DNA from 3 places in the Mycobacterium sp. NGS15 genome. Region 1 is predicted to be linked to each of the others. Evidence: predicted binding sites of a transcription regulator. Region 1 holds the regulator's gene; each other region holds the start of a gene.
The links. The regulator LexA, encoded in region 1, represses DNA repair genes until DNA is damaged. The targets are predictions, from matches to a motif close to CGAACANNTGTTCG.

Region 1 (7,221 bases):
AGCATGGTCACGAGGTCATCGGCTTCGCCGTCCACGTGCCGCACTACCTGGCGCAGACCGACTACCCGGAGGCCTCGCAACGCCTGCTGGAAGAAGTCGCAAGGACCGGCGAGCTGGACCTTCCGTTGCAGGAGCTCACCGAGGCTGCCGCCAAGGTGCGTAACCAGATCAACGATCAGGTGGACGGTAGCGAGGAAGTGACGCAGGTGGTCCATGCGCTCGAACGCCAATACGACGCCTTTGTCTCGGCGCAGGAGAACCGTTCGTTGTTGGCACGCGACGAGGAGTTGCCGAGCGGCGACGAGCTGGCCGGAGAATTCGAGAGATTCCTCGCCGAACAGGCCAAGTTCGGTGAAGACCCGCCCACGGACGGCCCGATTCTCTGACCCGGTTATGCGCTCGCCGCGCAATATTTGCCGCGACGGGTCAAAATACTCCACATGAATCCACCACCGCGGCTCCTGCGTCCGGTGCCGGATACCGAGCACGCCGACGGTGACGACACAGCCCAACCCGCTACCAATACGACAACGCGGCCCCGGATGGCGTTCCGCACCATCCACGGTTACCGACGCGCCTTCAGGATTGCGGGATCAGGACCTGCGCTGCTGCTGATCCACGGGATCGGCGATAACTCGGCCACCTGGGACAGCGTGCATGCACGGCTCGCCGAGCATTTCACCGTGATCGCCCCGGACCTACTGGGCCATGGGCAGTCTGACAAACCGCGCGCCGACTATTCGGTGGCGGCCTACGCCAACGGGATGCGGGACTTGCTGGCCGTCCTGGACATCGAGAAAGTCACCGTGGTCGGGCACTCGCTGGGCGGCGGCGTCGCGATGCAATTCACCTACCAGTTCCCCCATCTGGTCGAACGGCTCATCCTGGTCTCGCCGGGCGGGGTAACCAAGGATGTCAACATCGTATTGCGTTGCGCATCATTGCCCTTCGTCGGAGATGCAATTGGGCTGCTACGGCTACCGCTGGCCATGCCGATGATCCGGCTCGGCGGCGCGGTAGCACGCGCGACGCTGGGAAGAGCAGGAATGGCCCGCGACATCCCCGATGTTCTGCGCGTTCTCGCCGATCTACCCGAACCCCGGGCCTCGGCCGCATTCACCCGGACACTGCGCGCCGTGGTGGATTGGCGCGGCCAGGTGGTGACCATGCTGGACCGATGTTATTTGACCGAATCTGTTCCTGTGCAGCTCATCTGGGGCAGCGATGATCTGGTGATCCCCGTTAGCCATGGCCATCTGGCACACGCCGCGATGCCCGGGGCAACATTGGAGATCTTCGACCGCTCCGGACATTTCCCGTTCCATGACGACCCCGAACGATTCATCGCCGTCGTTCGCCAATTCATCGCCTCCACCAAGCCCGCCGAATACGACGAGGATGAATTGCGCCGATTGTTGCGCACCGGGGTGACCGAGGGCACGATCAGCGGCGCCGCGCGCACGCGGATGGCGGTGCTCGATGCCATGGGCACGGACGAGCGCAGCGCCACCTAGCCACGAGAGCTCAAGCGCTATCAGAGGTTTGCGCAATTCACGGGGTACCCGAGTGCGCAGCGCCCGAGGGACGTAGAGTCGGGGAATGAGCGTTGATGTCGCGGTTGTGCGCGTATTCACCGACGAGACAGGCAACTTCGGAAATCCTCTGGGAATCGTCAACGGTACCGACGTTGCCGCGGCGGACCGCCAAGAGATCGCCACCCGGCTAGGTTTCAGCGAGACGGTTTTCGTCGACCTCCCTGCCGAAGGGTCCAACACCGCACACCTGCGGATTTTCACCCCGGCCTCCGAACTGCCCTTCGCCGGACATCCGACGGTGGGATTGGCGTGGTGGCTACGCGAACGCGGGACACCGGTCAACACCCTTCAAGTTCCCGCGGGCGTACTCCAGGTCAGTTATGACGACCGCACGTGGATACGAGCCCGGTCCGATTGGGCCCCGGAGACCGATTTCCACGAGCTGGACTCCCCCGGCGATGTGGACGCCGCCGATCCCTCCGACTACACGGACGAACTGCTGCATTGCGTATGGGCGTGGCAGGACCGCAACGCAAACCTGGTGCGATCACGGGTGTTTGCCTTCGACCTGGGCGTCAACGAGGACGAAGCGACCGGGTCTGTCGCGGCACGGATGACCGACTTGTTGAGCCGTGACCTGATCGTCAATCAGGGCAAGGGATCGCAGATTCTTACGCAGTGGAGCCCGGAGGGCTGGGTGACGATCGGTGGCCATGTCGTCGCCGATCAATCGCTGACGTTGAGCTAGCACCGCGTGACCCTCGACCTGGGGTCAGGATCCAGTCGGCGCGTCCCGATGCGCGCGCAATGCGGCGATCTCGCGTTCAAAGTCCTCGGCGGAGCTGAATCCGCGATACACCGAGGCGAAGCGCAAATATGCGACCTCGTCCAGATCGCGCAGCGGGCCGAGAATAGCCAGACCCACCTCATTACTGGGAATCTCTGGTGACCCGGCGGCCCGGACCGCATCTTCGACCTGCTGGGCAAGCAGATTCAGCGCATCGTCGTCGACGTCGCGGCCCTGACAAGCCCGGCGCACACCCTTGATGACCTTGTCCCGACTGAAGGGCTCGGTAACACCACTGCGTTTCACAACGGCCAGCACCGCGGTTTCCACAGTGGTGAAACGACGGCCGCACTCCGGACACGATCGCCGCCGACGTATCGCCTGACCCTCATCCGCTTCACGAGAATCGACAACGCGTGAGTCAGGATGGCGGCAGAACGGACAGTGCATTACTGCTCCTTCGCCGGTTCTGGACTCCAAGTCACTGGGCTGAGCGGGTTGCCGCACAGTGCAGCGCGCCCAGACCGGTCTTGAGGATACCCGTGCTCCCACACGTTCGAAGGTCACGTCCGTCCGCCGATCAGCCGACGGGGGAAACCAGCGTCTGACCGGCTTGTACTGTCGCCGAGTCAAGTTCGTTGAGTTCACGGATCTTGGACACCACCGCCGAGCGCGGGGCATCCGGCGCGACACGCGACGCCACGTCGGCCAGAGTCTCTCCGGGAGCGACCTGGACGACCGCAACGCGATCCGGCACGCCAACTCCCCCCATTCCGGCAGCGCTGACCTGGCCAAGCATCAGCAGCCACATTGTCGCCACCGCGGCACCCACCGAGACGACAATGGTCGCCTTCAGGCTCACCGGACGACGGCGATGCACCCGATGCGGCACTACCGAGAGTCGGATCCCGGTGCCCCTGTACGCGACCGGCCGGCCGGCAGGCCTCCGGTAGGCGACGGTGCGCACCGGTAGCGCCCGACGCTGAGTCAGCGGGTACTCCGCGCTATAGGCACGTGCCTGCGGGGCGTAATCGCGTGACGCGTACTCGGCAGCGCGAGAACGCGGCGTGGTGAGAACGTTTGTGCTCATCTGTGTGCCCTTCCTGTCCTGTCGATCGGGAGGCCCGTTCGCTCTTATGTTCGAATGTACTCGATCATGTGTTCGATGTCCGAACATGTGATCGATTTGTAGCATCCGCCACCGACAAGTGGCTCTGAGCTGCATAAATCTGATCCACCACCAGCCCATCAGGCGCTATTTGCGACACGCATCGAACACATGTTTGATAAATGTCGTCGACAGGTCTAGATTCGGGCCCATGAGCGATACACCCAGCAAGGGACCCGCCACCGGTTCACTGACCGAGCGCCAGCGGACCATCCTGGAGGTCATCCGCGCGTCGGTGAATGAGCGGGGCTATCCCCCGAGCATCCGCGAAATCGGAGACGCCGTCGGGCTAACCTCGACATCGTCGGTCGCCCATCAACTACGCACTCTCGAACAGAAGGGTTTCCTGCGGCGCGATCCGAATCGTCCACGCGCCGTTGATGTTCGAGGAATGGATGATTCCCGCGGCCCATCGGCCACCACCGACGTGGTTGGCTCCGGCGACCTTCCGGAGCCCACGTTCGTACCCGTCCTGGGACGAATTGCCGCCGGTGGTCCCATCCTGGCCGAGGAGGCCGTCGAGGATGTGTTCCCGCTCCCCCGCGAGCTCGTCGGCGAGGGGTCACTATTCCTACTGAAGGTGGTCGGCGAATCGATGATCGACGCCGCGATCTGCGATGGCGACTGGGTAGTGGTCCGCCAGCAGAACGTTGCCGATAACGGCGACATCGTTGCGGCGATGATCGACGGCGAAGCGACCGTCAAGACATTCAAACGGACCGCCGGTCAGGTCTGGCTGATGCCACACAATCCACTGTTCGAGCCGATCCCGGGCAACGACGCCGCCATCCTCGGCAAGGTCGTCACCGTCCTCCGCAAGATCTAGCCGTCACCTGGCGGCGGCCCGGGAGCACTCTCGTCCTCTGCCCCGCCGTCCAGGGACGGCAAAAACAGCTGGAAATGCGCCACGTCGTGCCAGCTGCCCAACTTGTAACCGATCCGCCGGTAGAGCGCGACCTGCTCGAATCCCATTGCCCGATGCAGCTTTTCACTCGGCGCATTGGGAACTACGACGACGGCCAGCACCGTGCGATAACCGAGAGAGCGCAGCCGGTCCAGTAATGCCGTGTACAACTGTCGGCCGGCGCCGCGCTGCCGGCGCGTACCGTCCACATACACACTGACCTCACACGCCCACTGGTATGCGGTGCGTGACTTCCACGGCACCGCATAGGCATACCCCAGAATCTCTCCGGAGTCGTCGGCGACCAGCCAGGCATGGCGGTGCGCCGCCGTCTGGATGCGTTCGGCCAGAACGGCATCCGACGGCGGCACCTCCTCGAACGAGATGGCCGTATCCGTGACATACGGCGCGTAGATTGCCGCACAGGCAGCCGCGTCATCGGCGGCTGCGTCGCGAATGATCATGAGGCGCTAGAGCGAGCGCCCGATGATCTCCTTCATGATCTCGGTGGTTCCGCCGTAGATCGTCTGGATACGCGAGTCCATGTACGCCCGGGCAACCGGGTACTCGCGCATGAAGCCATACCCACCGTGCAGCTGCAGGCAGCGGTCGATCAGGTGAACCTGCTTCTCGGTGCTGTACCACTTGGCCATCGCGGCCTGCTCGACGCTCAGTTCCTTCTTGTTGAGCAGCGTGATGAACTGGTCGACCATGATCCGGATCATCGTGGCATCGGTGGCGAGCTCGGCCAGCACAAAGCGGCTGTTCTGGAAACTCTTGATCGGCTTGCCGAACGCCTTACGCTCGGATGTGTACTGGATTGTCGACTCAAGCATGGTTTCCATCGCCGCGGCCGCTACGACGGCAATGGACATGCGCTCCTGGGGCAGGTTCTGCATGAGGTAGATGAAGCCCTGGCCCTCTTCACCGAGGATGTTGGCAGCGGGCACCCGGACATCGGTGAAGGACAGCTCGGCGGTGTCCTGTGCGTCCAGGCCCATCTTGTCGAGCTTGCGGCCGCGCTCAAAGCCCTCCATGCCACGCTCCACGACGATGAGGCTGAAGCCCAGCGCGCCCTTCTCAGGATCGGTCTGGGCGACCACGATGACCAGGTCTGCGTTAATGCCGTTGGTGATGAAGGTCTTGGACCCATTGAGAATGTAATGATCGCCGTCCTTGACCGCGCGGGTCTTGATGCCCTGCAGGTCACTTCCGGTGCCCGGCTCGGTCATGGCGATGGCGGTGATCAACTCACCGGAACAGAAGCCGGGGAACCAGCGAGCCTTCTGCTCGTCGTTGGCCAGATCCCGGAAGTATGGACCAGCGACATCGTTGTGCAGAGTGAAACCGATACCCGACTGGCGAGCCTTGGTGATCTCTTCGCCGATGATGGCGTTGTAGCGGAAATCGACGAGTCCACCGCCGCCGAACTCCTCGGGCATGTCAGTGCCCAGGAAGCCCTGTTTGCCCGCCTCGACCCAGAGAGAGCGGTCGACGATCTTGTTCTCGTCCCATTCCTCCCGGTACGGCTCGGCGTGCCGTTCCAGGAAGGTCTTGAACGACTCACGGAACAGTTCGTGCTCGGGTTCGAAAATGGTGCGTTTGAACTTAACGGCGCCGGCCATGATCACCTTCCGGTTTGGATTTACGTACTCGGCAGAATGTATACCAACCCACTGGTCGGTCGATACTCGCCTACCGGGTTTCGACGGACAGAAAGCCTAGGCTGACTGGGGTGACCAAGCTGGCGCTTTCCCACACTCACTGGGGCGCATTTACCCCCGAGGTCCACGACGGCGAAGTGATTGGCGTCACACCCATCCCGACCGATCTGGACCCCTCCCCACTGCTGCAGAACATTCCCGGATCGATCCGCCACCCGGCCCGCGTGACCGCGCCATCCGTACGGCGCGGCTGGCTGCGAGACGGACCCGGCCCCAGCACAGCGCGTGGCGCCGACGAGTACGTCGAGGTGTCCTGGGACGAGCTCACCGAACTGCTGGCCGATGAACTGCGCCGCATCGCCGACACCCACGGCAATGAAGCCATCTACGGAGGCTCGTACGGCTGGGCCAGTGCCGGACGATTCCACCACGCCCAGAGTCAGGTGCACCGTTTCCTGAAACTGCTTGGTGGGTGCACCTTTTCACGTCATTCGTACAGCCTGGGTGCAACCGGGGTCATCATGCCGCACGTCGTCGGCACCCACGACGAGCTGTTCAAGAGGTCGACGTCATGGGACGTCATCGTCGAGAACACCGATCTACTGGTCTCGTTCGGCGGAATCGCCCTGAAGAACACTGGTGTCAACCATGGCGGCACCACCGCGCATCCGGCTCGTGATGCCCTCGACAGGTTCCGCGCCCGCGGTGGGCGCATCGTGTCATTCAGCCCGTTGCGCGATGACATCGACGGCGAATGCGAGTGGCACGCGCCCGTTCCTGGGACCGATGTCGCGGTCATGCTCGCTCTGGCCCATGTGCTGGCCAGTGAAGGTCTCGCGAATTTGGCCTTCTTACGCACCTACTGCACCGGTTACGAACGGTTCGAGCGCTATCTCCTGGGCGTCGACGACGGTGTGCCCAAGACCCCGGAATGGGCAGCAAGCATCAGCGCCCTGGACGCTGACGAGCTGCGTACGCTGGCGCGGCGCATGGCGGCCGGACGCACTCTGGTGACGGTCAGCTGGTCGCTGCAGCGGGTGCGCCACGGCGAACAGGCCCCGTGGATGGGGCTCACCCTGGCTGCGATGCTCGGCCAGATCGGTCTTCCCGGAGGCGGTTTCGGCCACGGCTATGGCTCGATGAACGAGGCCGGGCTGGCGCCG
Region 2 (7,221 bases), on a different contig from region 1:
GGGCTTGGACAGAGTCGCGGACTTGGAGGACAGGTAGACAAGCGGCCACGTCACCAGGAACACCACCACGACATCCAGGATGGTGGTGAGTCCGAGGGTGAACGCGAAGCCCTTCACCTGCCCGATGGCCAGGATGTAGAGCACCACGGCGGCCAACAGGGTCACCGCGTTACCCGACAGGATCGTCTTGCGAGCACGGGCCCAACCGCGCGGCACCGCCGAACGGTACGAACGACCTTCTCGTATCTCATCTTTGATGCGCTCGAAGAACACCACGAAGGAGTCCGCGGTGGTACCGATACCGATGATCAGACCGGCGATACCCGCCAGGTCCAGGGTGTACGAGATGTATCTGCCCAACAGGACCAGGATCGCGAAAACCATGGCTCCGGAGGCCACCAGAGACAGCGCGGTCAATATGCCGAGTACACGGTAGTAGATCAGCGAGTACAACAGCACGATCGCCAAACCGATCGCGCCCGCGATCAGGCCGGCCTTGAGCGAGGTCAATCCGAGTGTGGCCGAGACGGTTTGGGCATCCGAGGATTCAAAGGACAGCGGCAGCGAACCGTACTTGAGGGCCGCGGCAAGCTGCTTGGCCGAGTCGGAGGTGAACTGTCCGCTGATTTCGGTTTTGCCGCCCGGGATGGGTTCGCGGATCGCCGGAGCGCTGATCACCTTGGAGTCCAACGTAAACGCGGTTTGGGTGCCCTGCTGCCAATGCGCAGACGTGTAGTCAGCCCAGACCTTCGCCCCAGTGGGCTTGAACTCCATGCTCACTACATAGATGCCTCGCTGCTGGTCGAGCCCCGAGCTGGCGTCCTTGATTTCCTCACCGCTGATGATCGACTTGTCCAGCAGGTAAGCGGCCTTTCCACCCTGGCTGTCGTCACCACAGGTGACCAACGGAAGGTTTGGATCGTCGTTACCCGCGAGCGGGTCATCAATGTCATAGCAACGCGAGGACTGGACCTGAAGCGCCAGCATCTGAATCCGCGGGTCGTCGCTCTGCCTGATCTGCTTCTCGAAGTCGATCAGCTGCTTGCGTTCCTCACCGCTGCCGGGCTTCGGCGGCAGATCGGTGGGCGGAGCCGCGGGCGGTGTCGCATTCGGCGGTGTGGCATTCGGCGCCGCGGGCTGCGTCGCCGGAGCGGGTGGCGGTGGTGGCGGTGTCGTGGTTTGCGCCGGATAGGGCCGCGGCTGCGGTTTCGGGGAGGGTGCGGCGGGTGCAGGCTTTCCTGCGCCCGGCTCCGGTGGCGTCGCCTCATGCCCAGCGCCTGGCTGACCACCCTGCGGCCCTCCGGCCTGGGGGTTCTCCTTGGGCTGCGCCGGCACCATCTGGACGACAGGCCGGATGTAGAGCTTGGCGGTCTGACCGAGGTTGCGGGCCTCGTTGCCGTCGTTACCGGGCACGGTGATGACGAGGTTGTCGCCGTCGATGATGACCTCGGATCCGGAGACACCGAGTCCGTTGACGCGCGCGTTGATGATCTGCTGCGCCTGTGTCAACGCGTCCTTGGTCGGCTTGGAGCCGTCAGGGGTACGGGCCGTCAGGGTGACGCGAGTTCCGCCCTGCAGGTCGATACCGAGTTTGGGCCTGGGCTGTTTGTCGCCGGTGAGGAACACCAGCAGATAGGCGCCAATAAGCAGCACCAGGAAGGCAGCCAAGTAGCGCATGGGATGCACAGGGGCCGATGGCGAGGCCACGTGTCCGGTCTCCTTGCTTGTCGAGGGCGGGTCGGGAGGCGTTCAGGGTTGAGCAAAGGCGAAAGCCGCTACTCCTTGGTCAGCTCGACCCCGGTGCTCTCGACGTCGCGCGACGCCTCCTCAGCGGTGTCAGCAGTGTCCTGGGTGTCCTCGGTGTCCTTGCCCTCGTCAGCGATCTTGTCGCGGATCGCGAGCTTTATCCAGCGAGTCACAACACCGGGCGCGATCTCCAGATCCACGGTGTCGTCGGTGACGGCGGTGATGGTGCCCTGCAGACCGGACGTCGTGTGTACCCGGTCGCCGATCGCCAGAGACTCGTGCAGCTCGATGGTGGCGTCGAGGGCCTTGCGCTGCCGCCGGTTCGCGAAGAAGAGGAATGCGCCCATAACGAGGATGAGCGGCAAAAAGACGATGATCGATTCCATGGCGGCTTTCGGGATTCTTTCCGTTGGGTCTTCACGAGTTCAAGCACGGTCTGCGTGAAACGAGCACGCGACAAGTCACCAGTGTGCCATCCGACTCTGTGGAATCGACGCGAACCCCGGACCTGCGCGTCCTGGGCTCAAGCCTCCCGTCAATCGAACAGCCCGGACTGCCCCAGCACCTGCGGCGGCGGAGTAAGACCCAGATGCGTCCACGCCAACGATGTCGCCACCCGCCCGCGCGGCGTACGGGCGAGCATCCCGGCGCGCACCAGGAACGGCTCGCATACCTCTTCCACCGTGGTCGACTCTTCCCCGACCGCTACCGCCAATGTCGACAAGCCCACCGGGCCGCCGCCGAAGCTGCGTGTCAGCGCCGTAAGCACCGCCCGGTCCAAGCGATCCAGCCCCAGCTCGTCGACGTCGTACACCTCCAGGGCGGACTTGGCGACGTCTACGGTGATCACACCGTCCGCCCGCACTTCCGCGTAGTCACGGACCCGGCGCAGCAATCGGTTGGCGATACGCGGGGTGCCGCGCGAGCGCCGGGCTATCTCCACACCCGCGTCGGCTCCCAGCTCGATACCGAGGATTCCCGCCGATCGAGTCAGCACGCGCTCGAGTTCATGGGGCTCGTAGAAGTCCATGTGGGCGGTGAATCCGAACCGGTCACGCAGCGGCCCGGTCAGAGACCCCGATCGGGTGGTCGCGCCGACCAGCGTGAACGGCGCCACTTCCAGAGGGATCGAGGTGGCACCGGGCCCCTTGCCGACGACGACGTCGACACGAAAGTCCTCCATCGCCAGATACAGCATTTCCTCGGCGGGCCGGGCAATGCGGTGAATCTCGTCGATGAACAGCACATCGTGTTCAACGAGGTTGCTCAGCATCGCCGCCAGGTCGCCCGCTCGCTCCAGTGCCGGCCCCGAGGTGACCCGCAGCGAAGAGCCCAACTCGGCAGCGATGATCATCGCCAGCGAGGTCTTGCCGAGCCCGGGTGGGCCGGACAACAGGATGTGATCGGGAGTGCCGCCGCGATTCTTGGCGCCGGACAGCACGAGCTCCAGCTGCTCACGGACCCGTGGCTGGCCGATGAACTCCCGCAGCGACTTGGGCCTGAGCCCGGCGTCGATGTCGTTTTCGCCAACCGTGAGCGCACCGGACATCTCCGGGCCTGCATCGAATTCGTCCTCGTCGCCGCCGAACTCATCGAAGCCGGTCATCGCGTCTTGCCCAGCAGCGTCAGCGCCGACCGCAGCACGGTCGAGGTATCTCCATCGAAATTGTCTTGAGCCAGCACGGTATCGGTGGCCTGCTCGGCTTGTTTGGCGGCGAATCCGAGGCCGATAAGTGCCTCGACAACCTGTGTGCGCACCAGCGATGCGGTGCCACGGCCCAGTTCGGTGGTTCCACCCTGTGCCCCTGCAGCTGCCGCCACCTTCTCACGCAGTTCCAGCACCAAGCGCTCGGCGCCACGCTTGCCGATCCCGGGCACCCTGGTCAGTGCGTTGACATCGCCGTCGGCCAGCGCCTGACGCAAGGTCGGCGCGTCGTAGACCGCGAACGTGGCCATCGCGATCTTGGGTCCCACACCGGAGACGCCGAGCAGCGTCAGGAACAGGTCGCGGGAATCGGTGTCGGTGAAGCCGTACAACGTCATCGAGTCTTCACGGACGATCATCGCCGTGATCAGCCGCACCTGGCTGCCGCGCCGCAGCGTCGACAGCGTGGCCGGCGTGGCATTGACGCGGTATCCGACCCCGGCGGCCTCGATCACCACATGATCGAGCGCGATGTCGATGACCTCGCCATTGACCGAAGCAATCACCGGGATACCGCCTTCAATCGGGCCGCGAAGGCTTTCCGCTGCGCTTCTGCCGCGGCTTCTGCCGCGGCTTCTGCCTTCGCCATTCTCGCCAGCATGGGTGCACGCCAGCAGTGACAGATTGCCAGGGCCAACGCGTCGGCCGCATCTGCGGGTTTCGGCGCCGTCTGCAGCTGAAGGATGCGGGTCACCATTGCCGTCACCTGGGATTTATCTGCGCGTCCGTTGCCGGTGACGGCGGCCTTGACCTCCGAGGGGGTGTGGAAATACACCTCAATCCCCCGCTTGGCGGCACAGAGCGCGATCACTCCGCCTGCTTGGGCGGTACCCATCACGGTGGAAACATTCTGCTGAGCGAAGACGCGCTCGATGGCGATCACGTCAGGACGGTGGGTGTCCATCCAGTGTTCGACAACCTGGCTGATCGCCAGAAGCCGTTGCGGCAGGGGCTGATTGGCTGGAGTACGGACGACGTCGACATCCAGAGCCACCACCTTGCGACCCGAGGAGGCCTCGACCATGGACAGACCGCACCGGGTAAGCCCCGGGTCGACTCCCATTACTCGCACGTGCCAGCCCTCTCGCCGTAGAACAGTTGTTCGATCAGCATATCGAGGGGCCTTGCCCATTCGGGAGAGCAACACGCAAGGGCTCTGCAAATGTCAACAGCCGTTGGCCTAAGCTCAGCGCATGTCCACCGAACCTCGGCGATCGGACGCCACCCGCGCGGCCATCCTTGAGGCCGCCCAGGAACACTTCGCGGGCGTCGGCTACGAGAAGGCAACCATACGGGCGATCGCGGCGACAGCGGGTATCGACCCGTCCCTGGTCATGCGGTACTACGGCAATAAGGCCAAGCTGTTCACCGCGGCGGCCAACTTCGACATACATTTCCCCGAGGAGCTAGCCGACATTCCGCGCAGTCAGCTCGGCGCGACCTTGGTTGAGCACTTCCTCACTCAGTGGGAGGCCGACGACACCATGGTCGCCCTGCTGCGGGCCGCGGTATCCCACGAGTCCGCACGGGCACGCATGGAAGAGATCTTCAGCTGCCAGATGGTTCCCGTCATCGAATCATTGACCGCAGACCGAGCCATGGAACGCGCGGCGCTGATCGGTACTCAAATGATCGGCCTGGCCATGTGTCGGTACGTGATTCGCCTCGGGAACGTGCCCCAGATGACGCACAAACAGATCATCGACCTGATCGCACCGACCATCCAGGCCTACCTCGATTGCGACTGCGATTGCGACGCGCCTTAGCTCGCGCGCCCGGGCTGCGACCACGGACGCAGACGCGGCACCCACCGAGGTACGTGCTGCGAGTACTCCGCGTAGTCGCGGCCGAATCGCTTCAGCAGACCGCGCTCCTCGACCAGCGGGAAGTAGACGGCGTTGACGGTTACGAAAACGGCTGCGTAGATCAGCAAACCGACAGAGTTCACGGCGAGCGCCTCGCCCAGCAGGATGGCTATGACGCCGGTGATCATCGGGTTACGCATGTGGCGGTACGGGCCGCGCACAACAAGATGAGCCGGCGGGTCGAAGGGTGCAAGGGAACCCTTGCCCATCTGATGGAAGAGCATGACGGTGCGGGTCACCAGGAACAGGCCGGCAGCGACCAACAAGGTCCCGATCACCGTCGCCGCCATCGACATCTGATCCGACATCCAGGAAGGCACCTGAACGCCCGATCCGTACAGAATTACCAGCGGAATCAGCACCGTCACGGTGAACGGCAGCGCGAGAACCGCGCGCACGGTGCGCCATAGGCTCGTCGATTCAGGCGCCGGGGCGACTGTTTGTATGGCCATGACCGGCCTCCCATCATTCGTTGATGCCTTAGATGTACGCCTACTTGACATTCAAGTCAACAGTTGTTGACCAACAGTTGTTGACGTCACAATAACGCCGCGCGGTGACGTTTGATTCCCGCCATCCAGCGCGATTCGGATCGAAGTCCCCGGCCGATTACTGTCGTCGGCGTGTCTATCGGAAAACTGCCCAGCGAAAAGGCGATTCAGTGGTGGCCACCCCTCGGTGTCCTCACGATGCTGGTCCTCGGGTTCTCCGTCGGTAAGGGTTCAACGCCGTTTGACGCCTGGTTTTTCCGCGGGACGCAGGTCGTATTCGGCGTGCAGCCACGCTGGCTGCTGTTCTTCACCGACTGGGTGTTCCTCGTACCGGTGCTCGTGGTGTGCGTTGGGTTCGAGCTGTATCGACGGCGTTGGCGAGTCGCTGCGGTGGTGCTGGCCTGCCCGTTCGTGGCGAATTGGACCACTCAGGGCACCAAGCTGCTCGTTGGTCGCGAGAAGGGCGGCTATCTGGCCTACCCCAGCGGCCACACCACCTTCGTGGTGGCCGTGATGGGGATGCTGGTGCTGGTCGCCGGTGGAGCCCTCTGGGCGTACATCATGGCCGGGGTTGTCAGCACACTCGGGCTGCTGGGCCTAGTCGCCTGCGGGTATCACTACCTCACCGACACCATCGGTGCCGTGCTGGTCACCACCGCGGTAGTGACGTTGGCGGTGTGGGCCGCGGGTCAGTCCTCGGAGAGCTCGGCCAGCACCTCGTCGGACAAGTCCACGTTGGTATAGACGTTCTGCACGTCGTCGCTGTCCTCCAGCGCGTCGACCAGCTTGAACACCTTGCGAGCCGTTTCGGCGTCGGCCGGAACGGTCACCGACGGCTGGAAGCTCGCCTCCGCCGAGTCGTAATCGATACCGGCATCCTGTAGGGCCTGACGCACGGCGACCAGATCGGTGGGCTCGGAGATGACTTCAAAGCTCTCACCGAGGTCGTTGACCTCCTCCGCGCCCGCCTCCAGCACGGCCGTCAACACGTCGTCCTCCGACAGGTTCGCCTTCTCGAGAGTGACCATGCCCTTGCGGGAGAACAGGTAGGACACCGAGCCCGGATCGGCCATATTGCCACCGTTGCGGGTCATCGCGACCCTGACCTCACCGGCGGCGCGGTTGCGGTTATCGGTCAAGCATTCGACAAGCACGGCAACGCCATTGGGGCCGTAGCCCTCGTACATGATGGTCTGCCAGTCGGCACCGCCGGCCTCTTCGCCGGCGCCGCGCTTGCGGGCCCGCTCGATGTTGTCGTTGGGCACCGACGTCTTCTTGGCCTTCTGGATCGCGTCGTAGAGCGTCGGGTTGCCTGCCGGATCTCCGCCACCGGTACGCGCGGCGACTTCGATGTTCTTGATCAGCTTGGCGAACTCTTTGCCACGGCGCGCGTCTTTGACGGCCTTCTGATGCT
Region 3 (7,221 bases), on a different contig from region 1:
CCGATGCTCGTGATCGCCACCATGACGCAGATCGTCTTCAGCGGCGGCCTCATCCCGGTGACCGGACGTGCGGGGCTGGAACAGTTCTCGTTCCTGTTCCCTTCTCGCTGGGGATTCGCGGCGACGGCCGTTACCACCGACCTGCGCAAGCTGGTACCGGTGGGCCCGCAGGACGAGCTGTGGAATCACAACGCCTCGACATGGCTGTTCGACATGGGCATCCTGGCGCTGCTGGCGCTGGTGATGGCAGGGTTCGTGCGCTGGCGCATCCGCCTCAAGGGTTAGATCCTCTGGCGCACTAGCCGCCGTGCACGTCCAACCCGTGCGCTGCGGCATACGCGATGGCTTGTGGCAGATCGACTTTCGCGGCGATCAGGGCCGCCGTGGTCCATAGCGTCGGGTCGATGCGCGCACCGCGGAGGTCGGCGCCGTCGAGTTTTAGGTTCTGCGTGCGGGCTCCCGTGAAATCGGCACCGTGCAGATTGGCCTTGCGCATGTCGGTGCCCACCAGATTGGCCTCGCGGAAACGGCAGTCCGACAGGTCCATTTCGCGCAGGTCGAGCCCGCCGAGCGAGGACAGGGTGAAGTCGGTCTCGATGAACTTCGACGGACGCACCCGGCAGTCGGTGAGGGTGGAGCCCAGCAGGCTGCACTGGCGGAACTCCGAATGCCAGAGGGAGGTGCGGCGGAAGGTGCAGTTCCGGAAGGCCGTGCCGATATGCAGCGACTCGGTGAGGTTGGCTCCGCTGAAATCGCATTCGGTGAAGACCACACGCTCGGTGCGCAGTTCGCGAAAGTCCTCGTCGTAGAAGGTCTCCGCGACGATCTCACGGTCAATCCAGTGCTCGGCCATGACTGACATCATGCCGGGCGGGTCCGACGGGTGACCGCCGCGGATCCTCCAGTTCTCTGCCGCAGCACAATGGTGAAGATGTAACAGCCCTGGCCCTGTCGGGTTTGGTGCGGGCGAGAACCGATGAGGCTCATATGCGACGAGCCCCACGTGCTTGTCCCGGCAGGATTTCAGGCCGGGCCGCTGCCGGGCACGACAGGAGTTGCCGCAAGATGGTGGGATGTTCCGCATCCTCTTCCATGAGCCCCGGATCGCCCCGAATACCGGCAATGCGATCCGGATGGTGGCGGGCACCGGGTGCGAGCTGCATCTGGTGCAGCCGCTGTTCGACCTGTCGGAGGCCAAGGTGCGGCGGGCCGGCCTGGACTATCACGACATGGCATCGGTGACAGTCCACGAGAGTCTTTCGGCTGCTTGGGAATCACTACAACCGCAACGGGTGTATGCCTTCACCGCCCACGCGAGCGTCACGTACACCGATATCGCCTATCAGCCCGGCGATGTGCTGCTGTTCGGCCCCGAACCCACCGGGTTGGACGCGAAGGTGCTGGCCGATCCGCACATCACCGAGCGGGTCCGTATTCCACTATTACCCGGCCGCAGATCGCTCAACCTGTCCAATGCCGCGGCCATCGCCGCATACGAGGCCTGGCGCCAACACGGATTCGACGGCAGCGTCTAACGCTCTTCGCGCAAGCGGCTCATCGCCGTTCAACGGAAGTCCCGCGAGGTGGATCTGACACGCAGATCCAGTGGTCGCAGCTGATCGGCCACCACGGTGATCGCTCCGCTGGCGTTCTGTACCCGGCCACGAATGATCAACGCGTGGGCCGTCACCGCCAGCTTGCGGTACCTCGCCCACAGGCCCACCGAGCACACCACGTTCACCATGCCCGTCTCGTCCTCAAGATTGATGAACGTCACCCCGGCCGCAGTAGCCGGCCGTTGACGATGTGTGACGGCCCCCGCCACCAGTACCCGCGCCCCGTCCGGGACATCGAAAAGACCCTTAGCCGGAACGATACCCAGCTCGTCAAGCTGTTCCCGCAGGAACTGGGTGGGGTAACTGTCGGGTGAGACACCGGTGGCCCACACATCGGCGGCGGCACGGGTCACCTCCCCCATCGCCGGGAGTTCAGGAATACGCGAGGAGACTCCGACACCGGGCAGACGGTCGGGCCGCTGGGCGGCGGCCGCACCTGCCACCCACAACGCCTCGCGCCGGGACATATCGAAGCAACCCAGCGCACCCCCGGTGGCCAATGCCTCCACCTGCGGGGTGGTCAACTGGATGCGGCGGGTCATATCAAGCAGAGAAACAAAGGGGCCGTGCGTTTTTCGTTCCTGGACGATCATCTGGGCCAGATCGTCGCTGATGTGACGAACGGCGCCTAATCCGATCCGCACCTCCAGCCCTCGATTCTCCAAGGTCGCGTAGGACAAGCTGGCATTGACATCCGGGCCGTGCACGGTGACGCCGTGTCGGCGGGCATCGGCCACCAGAGATTGCGGCGAGTAGAAGCCCATCGGTTGGGCGCGCAGCAGCGCCGCGCAGAACGCCGCAGGGTGATGCAACTTGAACCACGCCGAATAAAACACCAGCGAGGCGAAGCTCTGCGCATGACTCTCTGGGAACCCGAAATTGGCAAAGGCATAGAGCTTTTCATAAATGCTGTCGGCTTGCTCTCCAGTGATGTTGTGTAACCTGGCCATGCCCTCATAGAACCTGGCGCGCAATTGCTCCATCCGCTCTGGAGAGCGCTTGGACCCCATGGCGCGGCGTAGCTGATCGGATTCGGCAGGAGTAAAACCCGCCACATCGACGGCGAGCTGCATCAGCTGTTCTTGAAACAGCGGGACGCCGAGAGTCTTCTTCAGCGCCCGTTCCATCGACGGATGCTCATACTTCCAATTCTTTTCGATCCCGTTGTACCGCCGTATATATGGATGCACCGAGCCGCCCTGTATCGGTCCGGGACGGATGAGCGCCACCTCCACCACCAAGTCGAAGAACTTCGTGGGTTTCAGCCGGGGCAGCGTGGCCATCTGCGCACGCGATTCCACCTGGAACACCCCCACCGAATCAGCGCGGGCAAGCATCTCGTACACCGCCTGCTCCTTCAAGTCTATTTGGGCCAAGTCAACCTTGATGCCCTTATGCTCCGCGACGAGATCGATGCAGTAGTGCAGCGCCGAAAGCATGCCCAGACCCAACAAGTCGAATTTCACCAAACCGACTGCAGCACAGTCATCTTTGTCCCACTGCAATACACTGCGATTTTCCATGCGTGCCCACTCGACGGGGACTACGTCGGCCAGCGGCCTATCACAGATCACCATGCCACCCGAGTGAATGCCCATATGCCGGGGAAAATCCTTGATCTGCTGCGCCAGATGGATAACCTGCGGCGGAATGCCGTCGACCTCGGCGGCATCAGCTAAACCGCCCCAATGCCCCATCTGTTTACTCCAGGCGTCCTGCTGCCCCTGTGCGTATCCGAGCGCTTTGGCCATGTCCCGCACCGCCATCCGCCCCCGGTAGGTAATGGTGTTGGCCACCTGGGCGGCACGTTCACGGGTGTGCTTGGTGTAGACGTACTGGATGACCTCTTCTCGGCGATCGGATTCGATGTCGATATCGATATCCGGTTCACCGTCACGCGCCTCGGACATGAACCGTTCGAATAGCAGACCCTCTGCCACCGGGTCGATGCTGGTGACACCAAGCGCGTAACAGACCGCCGAATTAACGGCAGACCCTCGACCCTGGCATAGGATGTCACTGTCGCGACAAAAGCGCGCAATGTCGTAGACGACCAGGAAATATCCCGGAAAATCTTTCCTCGTAATGATATTCAACTCTTTTTCGATCTGGACGTAAGCCTTCTCGGCACCGGCCCGTGGCCCATAGCGCCGAGCAGCGCCCTCGATCGCCAGCTTCCGCAAAAAGCTGGCCTCGGTGTGTCCGTCTTCGACGTCAAAGGGTGGCAGCTTGGGGGCAATGAGTTTCAAATCGAAAGCACACGCCTCCCCCAGCTCGGCTGCCGCCGTCACGGCGCGCGGACAGTGCGAGAACAGCCGAGCCATCTCATCCCCGGACCGCAGATGCGCTCCCCCCACTGGGGCAAGCCACCCTGCGGCGTCATCGAGACTCTTACGCGCCCGCACCGCGGCCATCGCCATCGCCAGCCGCCCATTGTCTGGTCTCGCGAAATGTGCTGCGGTGGTGGCAATCACATCGACACCAAATCGTGGAGCGAGCGAGGCAAGCACCGCGTTGCGCTCATCCTCATCAGGATGGCCATGCCGACTGAGTTCGATGCTAACCCGATCCGCCCCAAACCGGTCGACCAAACCAGCCAGCGCCTTTTCCGCCGCATCCGGACCGTGGGCGATGAGCGCTCGGCGCACATGCCCCTTACGGCAGCCGGTCAGAATGTGCCAATGACCGCCGGCAGCCTCGGCCAAAACGTCAAGGTCGTAGCGCGGCTTACCTTTCCGATCCTTGGGTGTACCACCGGACATATGTGCGGCCGACATCTCACGCGATAACCTCCGATACCCCTCCTGTCCACGCGCCAACACCAATAGATGCGTGGAGTCCTCCGTGTTGCCCTGTCCACCAAGAGACAGCTCCGCACCGAACACCGTGGGCAAGCCGAGCTCCTTTGCGGCCTCCGCAAAACGGACCACCCCATAGAAACCATCATGATCGGTGAGCGCCAGAGCCTTGAGATCGAGCCGGGCCGCCTCTTGCGCCATCTCCTCCGGCAGGCTGGCGCCGTCGAGAAAACTGAACGCCGAATGCGCGTGCAGCTCTGCGTAGGGCACCGACGACCGTCCGCGCTCACGAGTGGGCGGCTCATAGGGTGGGCGCTTTCGGCTCCACGCCGGACCGTCCCCGCCGTCCCCCGGAGGCGCGTGCCGGTTGGGGCGCCCATCAAGCACCCGCTCCATTTCCGCCCAGGTCGTGGGACCCTGCGACCAGCCCATTCCGCCAGTGTATCGAACATATGTTCTAGGGTCGACACCTCCCACGATTCGCATAGAGCAAAGTAACTAACTAGATATATACATGTATGCTGGCGGTACCGGCCGTATCCGACGCGACGGCAAGCAGCTAGACGAGAATCTGGAGAAGCGAATGCCACACCACGGCAACTACACGCCCGAAAAAGTCGTCTTCCCCTCGCACGGCGAGGACATCGTCGGTGTCGTACACCGTCCCCACGGTGACGGCCCCTTCCCTGCAGTGGTCCTGCTGGGCCCCTATTCATTCGAGAAAGAACAGGCGCCGATCCACTACGCCACCCGTCTCGCGGACGAAGGTTTCCTGGCGCTGGCGTTCGATCCGCGCACCGTGGGCGAGAGCGGCGGCACACCGCGCCGTCTGGAGAACCCGAAGATGAAGAACGAAGACGCGGTGGCGGCCATCGACTACCTGCTGACCCGCGATGACGTCGACGCATCGCGCATCTTCGGGGCCGGCGTCTGTCAAGGCGGGCCCGAGATGCTCGATATCGCCTCCTATGACGACCGGATCAAGGCCGTCGCCGCGGTGACCGGTTACTACCGCGACCGCGAGACCGACCTGTTCATGATCGCCGCCGGTGTCAGCGAAAACCCGTTCGATCCGGCGACCGCGCCCACCACCGAGCAGCTGGAAACGCTCTTGGATGCCAGGCTTGCGCGGGCGCGTGATGCCAAGGCCCGGTACGAGCAGACCGGCGAAGTCCTCTACGCACCTCTGGTCTCCCCCGACCTCGGTGACCCGGTCGCCGGGTCCGATGCCGGGCTGCCCGGGCCACTGGTGTGGAGCTGGTACGGATCGTGGACGCTGAAAGGCTGGGAGAACCGCTACGCCATCATGAGCGACCTCGACCACTTCGACTACACCACCGTGCCTGGTGCCGCCAAGCTGGAAAAGCCCGCATTGGTGATCCACTCCGATACCTGCATGAATCCGGCTGCGGCGCGGCGGCATTTCGAGTCGATCCCATCCGCCGACAAGAAACTCATCTGGGAGAACGGCACCAATCACTTCCAGTACTACGACCAGCCCGATGTCGTCGACCGCACCGTCGGCCACATCGCCGACTGGTTCAACAGCCACCTGGTCTGACGGGGGCGCACCGGCTGGGCTGGGCGGCATAACCGCTGCCCCAGCCGGTGCGCTGCCGAAATCGCGCGGTGGCATGCCTCTAGGCTCATGGGATGCCGCCCGACGCCTCTGCCACCAAGAAGCGGCTACTGGATGCCGCTTACGCGGAGTTCGCCGAGCATGGACTGGCCGGTGCGCGTGTCGACAGGATCGGTGCCGCGGCAGGGGCCAATAAACGGCTGCTCTACGTCTACTTCACCAACAAAGAAACACTGTTCGACACCGTGGTCGCCCATTCCATTGAGCAGATGTCCGATGCCGTCCCCTTCACGCCCAAGGATCTGCCGGGCTATGCAGGCGCGCTGTTCGACCATCTGATCGACCATCCCGAACATCTGAGACTTGCCACCTGGGCACAGCTGGAACGCCCCATCGCCGGTCCCGCGGAAACCGCCGCCTACGCCGCAAAAGTCGAAGCGATCGCCGAGACATGCCCTCCTTCAGGACATGTGGAAGCTGCCGACATCCTGGCCCTCACGCTCGGGCTGACCACCGCGTGGTTCGGCGCATCGCCGGCGCTGCGTGGTCTCGCAACTACAGAGCCCTTCTCATCCGAGCGCCTGGTCGCTCACCGGGCCGTACTCATCGCAACCGTCGAGGCACTCATCGAAATCGCTGGACGATGACCGACACCGCGTTCCTCGACTCCGTCGCCGACAGACTCGCGGAACTTCCCGCTGTCGAGGCGGTTACCCTCGGCGGTTCCCGCGCCCAGGGCACGCACCGCCCGGACAGCGACTGGGACCTGGCGATCTACTACCGCGGCGAATTCGACCCCGACGAGCTGCGCCAGATCGGTTGGGACGGAGAGATATCCGAGATTGGGGCATGGGGCGGCGGGGTGTTCAACGGTGGCGCATGGCTGCACATCGACGGCCGGGATGTCGATGTGCACTACCGCGATCTGGCAGATGTTCAGAAACAACTGGTGCGCGCCGAGCGGGGCGAGTTCCACATCGAGCCGCTGATGTTCCACCTCGCGGGAATCCCCAGCTACCTGGTGGTAGGCGAGCTCGCCCTCAACAAAGTGCTGCACGGCATCCTGCCGTGCCCGGACTATCCGGCGGCCCTTCGCAAGTCAGCACCCGAAGTGTGGGCAGCACGCGCCCGGCTGAATGTGCGCTATGCCGAGACGAATCATGCACCGCACGGCCGGGTGACTCAGTGCGCGGGACTACTGGCCGTCGCCGCGATGGAGTACGCCCAT

Region 2: a site for LexA is predicted at 4,543-4,556, ahead of ruvC (crossover junction endodeoxyribonuclease RuvC). Genes of this name have one in related genera too.
Region 3: a site for LexA is predicted at 4,860-4,873, ahead of AC5Y5C_RS12425 (error-prone DNA polymerase). Genes of this name have one in related genera too.

Annotation. Positions count from the first base shown of each region.
Region 1 is NZ_JCALEF010000005.1:457,785-465,005, reverse strand. It holds gene AC5Y5C_RS16825 (proteasome assembly chaperone family protein) at 1-386, shown strand, start outside; gene AC5Y5C_RS16820 (alpha/beta fold hydrolase) at 543-1,514, shown strand; gene AC5Y5C_RS16815 (PhzF family phenazine biosynthesis protein) at 1,600-2,283, shown strand; gene nrdR (transcriptional regulator NrdR) at 2,308-2,772, opposite strand; gene AC5Y5C_RS16805 (LysM peptidoglycan-binding domain-containing protein) at 2,903-3,412, opposite strand; gene lexA (transcriptional repressor LexA) at 3,642-4,316, shown strand; gene AC5Y5C_RS16795 (GNAT family N-acetyltransferase) at 4,313-4,858, opposite strand; gene AC5Y5C_RS16790 (acyl-CoA dehydrogenase family protein) at 4,865-6,019, opposite strand; gene AC5Y5C_RS16785 (molybdopterin-dependent oxidoreductase) at 6,130-7,221, shown strand, end outside.
Region 2 is NZ_JCALEF010000003.1:51,653-58,873, reverse strand. It holds gene secD (protein translocase subunit SecD) at 1-1,707, opposite strand, end outside; gene yajC (preprotein translocase subunit YajC) at 1,776-2,132, opposite strand; gene ruvB (Holliday junction branch migration DNA helicase RuvB) at 2,282-3,295, opposite strand; gene ruvA (Holliday junction branch migration protein RuvA) at 3,349-3,957, opposite strand; gene ruvC (crossover junction endodeoxyribonuclease RuvC) at 3,954-4,523, opposite strand; gene AC5Y5C_RS07925 (TetR/AcrR family transcriptional regulator) at 4,645-5,217, shown strand; partial or broken gene AC5Y5C_RS07920 (methyltransferase family protein) at 5,307-5,768, opposite strand; gene AC5Y5C_RS07915 (phosphatase PAP2 family protein) at 5,940-6,551, shown strand; gene AC5Y5C_RS07910 (YebC/PmpR family DNA-binding transcriptional regulator) at 6,497-7,221, opposite strand, start outside.
Region 3 is NZ_JCALEF010000004.1:274,206-281,426, forward strand. It holds gene AC5Y5C_RS12410 (ATP-binding cassette domain-containing protein) at 1-285, shown strand, start outside; gene AC5Y5C_RS12415 (pentapeptide repeat-containing protein) at 299-853, opposite strand; gene AC5Y5C_RS12420 (tRNA (cytidine(34)-2'-O)-methyltransferase) at 1,074-1,535, shown strand; gene AC5Y5C_RS12425 (error-prone DNA polymerase) at 1,565-4,846, opposite strand; gene AC5Y5C_RS12430 (alpha/beta hydrolase) at 4,998-5,975, shown strand; gene AC5Y5C_RS12435 (TetR/AcrR family transcriptional regulator) at 6,068-6,640, shown strand; gene AC5Y5C_RS12440 (nucleotidyltransferase domain-containing protein) at 6,637-7,221, shown strand, end outside.